DNA from 2 places in the Paenibacillus sp. ACRSA genome. Region 2 is predicted to be linked to the other one. Evidence: riboswitches for the same ligand, from Rfam matches in the RefSeq annotation. Region 2 holds a riboswitch; the other holds the start of a gene.
The links. Region 2 has a riboswitch for ZMP and ZTP ahead of MH215_RS21175 (TIGR01440 family protein). Riboswitches for the same ligand answer to the same signal wherever they lie in the genome.
Positions count from the first base shown of each region.

Region 1: another riboswitch for ZMP and ZTP. It lies ahead of MH215_RS22725 (DJ-1/PfpI family protein); the one in region 2 lies ahead of MH215_RS21175 (TIGR01440 family protein).

Region 1 covers NZ_JAKRNP010000009.1:206,847-210,020, forward strand. Annotated here, with positions in the region: gene MH215_RS22710 (elongation factor G) at 1-695, opposite strand, end outside; gene MH215_RS22715 (hypothetical protein) at 692-853, opposite strand; gene MH215_RS22720 (GNAT family N-acetyltransferase) at 953-1,426, opposite strand; gene MH215_RS22725 (DJ-1/PfpI family protein) at 1,439-2,041, opposite strand; ZMP/ZTP riboswitch at 2,100-2,181, opposite strand; gene MH215_RS22730 (MaoC family dehydratase) at 2,332-2,757, opposite strand; gene MH215_RS22735 (glycine betaine uptake BCCT transporter) at 3,059-3,174, shown strand, end outside.
Region 2 covers NZ_JAKRNP010000008.1:89,723-92,896, forward strand. Annotated here, with positions in the region: gene MH215_RS21165 (manganese efflux pump MntP) at 1-274, shown strand, start outside; gene MH215_RS21170 (low molecular weight protein arginine phosphatase) at 629-1,201, shown strand; ZMP/ZTP riboswitch at 1,441-1,522, shown strand; gene MH215_RS21175 (TIGR01440 family protein) at 1,662-2,255, shown strand; gene MH215_RS21180 (serine hydroxymethyltransferase) at 2,470-3,174, shown strand, end outside.

The sequences.
Region 1 (3,174 bases), on a different contig from region 2:
GTCGTCAGCAGGTGCAGCTGATCCAGAAATTCAACGACGCCAGTATCCTGAAGCGCAGAGCCGTGAGCACAAGGGAAGAGAAGACCCTCCGCAATCATCTTCTGCAAGGCTTTTAACCAGAAACCAGAATCTTCTCTCCCCTCCAGGAATGCTTCCAGCAAGGTTTCGTCCCGCTCAGCCATGACCTCACGTAGCGGTTCAGCGATCATACCGTCAGTGAAGCTCTCCGTAATGCAACATACTTCCCCTGTCAAATGCTGACGTATATCCGCCTCCGTTCTGCTTGCATCCGCTCCAATCCGATCCGTCTTGTTGATAAAGAAAAACGTCGGGATCTGATGTTTCCGCAGTAGCTGCCAGACTGTTTCCGTATGACCCTGGACACCTTCAACTGCGCTTACTATCAAAATGGCATAATCAATGACCTGAATTGCCCGCTCCATCTCTGGGGAGAAATCGACGTGTCCAGGCGTGTCTATTAAATAGTAACTGTCACCTTTATACTCTAGTACCGCCTGATCTGCGAACACGGTAATGCCCCTTGCCCGCTCGATGTCGTGGCTGTCCAGAAACGTATCCTGATGATCCACCCGCCCTCGCGACCGGATACTGTTCGTATGGTACAGCAGCTGTTCGGCAAAAGTTGTTTTACCTGCATCCACATGGGCGAACAGGCCAATCGTTAGTCGTTTCATAGAATCCCACTTTCAACATTTCTTGTTATTCTGCTCATCTGATCCATCGTAATACGAAAGTTCTCATCTGTAACCGTACGTACGCCCAGTACATCGTTCCATAAGATAACAACTTCAGTATAATCATCTGGCATAATTTCTCGTATTTTGATAACCATACCCTCCCTCCGTATATAAAAACATTCGAAATTACAGGATTCCACAATTGATGAAGCAATCATTCTCGTTGAATTAATCAACTCGTTTCTTATGCTCTCCTATAACGTTTTAACCAGTGCAAGTCTATGAAACCCAGACGTATAATAGTTCATATCGACACGTTCCCTTTGAAACTTCATTCGTTCATAAAATGCGAGTGCAGCTTGATTTTTTTCATGATCAAGCGTATACAGCATGACATCACCGCATCCGAGTTCAGTTAATTTTGTACAAATCTTAGAGATTAGTCTATGTGCAACTCCTTGTCGAAGGTGAGATTTGCACGTAACAACGCCAACGATTTCATACCGGTTAACAGTAGGCTGAAGAATGTAGCCAGCATGACCTATGACCATATCCGCTTCATCAAGCATGACATAATAAGCATGGATACGCTCATCCGGCATGTCTAAATATGAATCCCAGCGCGCGGGATACTGCTCGCGAATAAACGCCGGGAACTGAAAATCATGATCTTTCATCATATTCAACACGACTGGCATGTCTAGCGCTTGAAAAAGGCGAATTTTCATCTTCTTGTCCCCCTACCGAAAAGTTTGCATGTAGACATCTTTTAGATTACCAGCCTCATAATATGGATACTCTAATTTCTGCTGAACTTGAAGAACAATCTCTGTACTCGTCAACATTTCAACCATGTAAAGCCCCAAGTCAATGGAAGCTGTAACCCCCGCACCAGTTACCGTATTACCGTCACGCACGACACGCGCTGAAATTACTTCTGCACAATAAGGAGCCAGTAAATCATAAGCTGATGAGTTTGTTGTAGCCTTTTTTCCATTCAGGAAACCTGCTGCACCCATCAGCAAAGCCCCTGTACAAATAGAAATTTTATACGGTACATTCTCTGCCGTTCGAACCCAGCCTATGAAATCCTCATCAAATCTAAGCATTCTAGTTGATAATCCACCGGGGAAAAACACTAGATCAAAATCACCTAGATTAGGTAGCACCGCACCGGATTTGATTTTCAGTCCCCGATCATCTGTAATTTCATCCTTGTTTGCACAGAATGTCCATGATACGTTTTCCTTCGCTTTCAGAATCGCTAGCCAAGTCACTGCTTCATAAAATCCAACTAAGTCCATGCTTGTCATTCCATCGAATAACACAAAAGCCATTTTCATTGCCGCTACCATCCTCTCATTACCTGAATAATAAAAAAGTGTTTGATCAACAGATCAAACACTTTGCCCAGGCGTACGGCATATAAAATATGTGCTTCCTCGTGGTTCACTCCACGTTTACGCCAGTCACACATACCAGAAATTTAACACTAAGTATACATGACATCTTTTTCCTCTGTAAATATATGAAATTTATACATACTTTCACTTCTCTCCATTTTTTTCAGCTAACCTGACCGTTAGCTTAATGAATTAATGAGGAAATAACCGCTTGTCCTTGACCTGGGACACTACTTTTTGACCAGAGCTGTTAAATCTCCTTCAAAAACGAGCTCTTCTTTACTATTAAAGGTAGAAAACTTCACCGTTACAAGACCTGTTTCGTTTTTCTTTTCTTCCACATCAATAACTTTTACCTTGTTGTACAACACATCGCCAGGATACACGGGTTTTACAAATTTGATATTATTAAACGCGGTACCTGCAATGACATCGTCACCATAACTACCCGTTTCAATCCAAAGTTTAAACGAAACCGCTAAGGTTTGAATTCCCGAAGCAATGATCCCATTGAATCTTCCTTTTTTGGCTTTTTCTTCGTCCAAATGCATATATTGTGGATCAAATTCAGTAGCAAAACTTGTAATATCCTCTTTCGTGAGCTCAAGAGATTTTGTTATAAACGTCTGTCCTACAAAAAAATCATTGACTTTCATTGATTGAACTCCTTTGTTTTTCATGTCTGTTTACCCAATTTATTTCGGAATACAGTTAACTCGATTATCAATTATAACACTTGATTATAGTACTTGATACTAATTACTCTGTTAAAGTTCTCATGTTTCTTAAATTTATAGGCAATATGTTGGTTCAAAAAAGATCAAAATAAACTGAAGTGTTTCATTACACGGCAGTTTGTTTTATTTTATCAACAGCTAGCTTTATTGAAATATTGCGAGCTGGACTAGCACATACTAAGAAACAGTTGGCTGTAGCTTACATAACGGAGGTCTCTTCATGGTATTTACAATCACAATTATAATCGTTGCACTGTTTGCAATATGGGGAGCCGTCGCTCCTGATCAGCTAGCGGAAGTGGCTAACGTGGTTTACAACTTCTCTATTCAGAATTT
Region 2 (3,174 bases):
TGAAGGAGAGACGAAGCTGGTGAATCACCGCTCACTGCTGGGTGTGACTTTATTTTCACTCAGTGTCAGCATAGATTCATTTTCCGTAGGGGTCTCCCTAGGAATGTTCAGTAGTGATCTGATCTTGACTGTGCTTGCTTTTGGCGTGTGCGGAGGCTTGATGTCGATGATGGGTCTGTTGCTTGGACGACGGGTGAGTCATAACCTGGGGGACTATGGTGAAGCTGTAGGTGGAGCGATTCTGCTCGCCTTTGGATTATTGTTTATCTTTTGAGTTGTAACCCATGATTGCACTGACTAGACTGAATGGTTATAAGCCGAGTGGTTGTATATCGTTCTGGTGTGAGTATAATCGAAGGAAAGAGACTTTGCAGAAGGTTCGCTTTTGATTACGATGGATGACTTGAGTAACTTCTCAGCTGAATAAGTTGATGCTTACGAAGTTTGTTTCCTTCAGGGAAAATGTAGTTGTCCACGTCATTTAGCCTATGTACCGTTAATCCATTTCTAGCTTAATCCCTTTTTTGAACACGCACTTAAAGCAACTAATATTGTTGCAATCGTAATTCAATTTCTTAAACGATGATGTATACATTTGATAACATATATAAATGGGGAGGCTACCACAATGAAACATATTTTGTTTGTATGTACAGGTAATACGTGCCGCAGCCCCATGGCAGAGGGGCTTTTGCGTAAGCTTGCTTCGGAGCGTGGCATTCAAGTCGAGGTGCGTTCAGCGGGTGTTGCTGCCACACAGGGAATGCCGATTTCACGTCATGCCGAGGCGGTACTGAAGGATCATCGTGTAGAAGGGCCGCCACACTCCACACAACTGAGTGCAGGGCTTGTTGGTTGGGCTGATCTGATTCTTACACTGACTCGCAGTCATAAGCAGCATGTGCTACAAGTTTTCCCGGACTCCGTCCACAAAACCTATACACTTAAAGAATACGTGGAAGATGACGGTCAAGTGATGAATGATCTGCAGGAACTAGATAGCTTGTTCGCGACATTGGAGATGAAGCGTGCACTTGGTCAAGAAATACTAGCATCGGAGCGGGAACGTGTCATTGAGATCCGACAACGAATTCCAAGCTTCGACATCTCCGATCCATTTGGCGGCAATCGAGATGATTACAACGTGACAGCTGCTGAGATTCGAACCGCGCTTGATCGACTTCTGGACAAGTTGGAATAAGGCAGAGTGTGCAGGGGCAATGTAAACAGCGTATTGGTAGTAACGAAACCTTGGACGCTGACATATGTAATCGGCTTGATAATAAAAATGTTGCATAGCTTAGCCATCTAAGGTTAATCCTCAATATGATTGCTATAACAAAGCTCCATGTACTTGAAATTTCATATAAAAACAGAACATGGGATGTAAATTACCCGTTGATTTTAAACGCAGGTTGTTTTATGATGAAGGGGAAAACAGGGATCCGGTGTAACTGGCGACGAAGTGGGCACAACCACAATGGAGCACCGGAACAAACGGCCGGTCGCCTGGGCAAAAGAGCAATTCTGCGATACCCGCAGACTGCTCTTTTTTTCGTCTTTCATCTGTTTATTCGCTATAATAGTACCTGAAATGCCATGTTGGAATACGAAAGGCTGTCATTTGGAAGTCGGGCATGATGATATCGGGAGGCGATAGGATGACTATTGAGTTAGATTCGGAACAACCCGGATTGCAGGAACAGACCGCATCCATTTTGCGTGAGCTGGCCACTGCAGGGAAGCTTGGATCAGGGCATATCGTTGTCATTGGTACGAGCACTAGTGAGGTGGCAGGTAAACGGATTGGTACGAGCGGTGCGATTGAAGTGGCACAGCAGCTTCTTGCGGGGATCCGTGAGGTGCAACAGGAATTCGGTTTTGAATCCGTCTTTCAATGCTGTGAGCATTTGAATCGTGCGCTGGTAATGGAGCGTTCTGTGTTAGTGCGTCTGGGATTGACCGAGGTAGGTGCGGTACCTGTACCTACAGCGGGTGGTTCAATGGCATCTGCAGCTTATCGATCACTTACCGATCCTTGTCTGGCAGAACATGTGCAAGCACACGCAGGGCTGGATATTGGAGAGACGATGATTGGTATGCATTTGCGGCATGTGGCGGTTCCTTTTCGGACATCACTTCGTTACATTGGAGATGCCCGTGTGACGACAGCGTTGACACGTCCGAAGTTGATTGGTGGGGAACGTGCAGTGTATCGTATGGAAGAGCAGCCTGATTCGACATTTTGTGACTAACGTATAAAGTGAAACAATGGGGTTACACTTCTGACTTCGATTGCATCACCATCTTTCGATCGCTGTTATCCCCAGATTTCTTTGAATCCCTTTTACAAAGGGGAAATCCGGTGATAAACGCGAACGCTCTGCTTCTCCAGATTGGTGTTGCACTCTTCGTTTACGTGTAAACATAATTTCACTTTATAACTTCACTTATATTAGGAGGAATTTAATCATGGAACAATTGCGTAAGAATGACCCGGCGGTATTGGAAGCGATGAATCTGGAGTTGAAACGTCAGCAGAACAACATTGAGTTGATTGCATCTGAGAACATTGTAAGCGAAGCGGTTATTGAAGCGCTTGGTTCCGTTCTGACGAACAAATATGCTGAAGGATATCCAGGCAAACGTTACTATGGCGGTTGTGAGCACGTAGATATCGTGGAAGATATCGCACGTGATCGCGCTAAAGAATTGTTTGGAGCAGAGCATGTTAACGTTCAACCACACTCTGGTGCACAAGCGAACATGGCAGTTTATCTTGCGGCACTCAAGCCTGGAGATACGGTACTGGGTATGAACCTTGCACATGGTGGTCACCTTACGCATGGTAGCCCGGTGAATGCATCTGGTTTGCTCTACAACTTTGTAGCATATGGCGTACAAGAAGATACATTCTTGATCGATTATGATGAAGTTCGCAAAGCAGCGTTCAAGCACCGTCCTCGTATGATCGTGGCAGGCGCAAGTGCATATCCACGTACAATTGATTTCGAAAAATTGGCTTCCATTGCTAATGACGTAGGCGCATTGTTCATGGTAGACATGGCACACATCGCTGGATTGGTTGCCGCTGGTTTGCATCCAAACCCGGTTCCACATGCACATTTCGTAACAACGACAACTCACAAAACATTGCGTGGACCACGTGGTGGT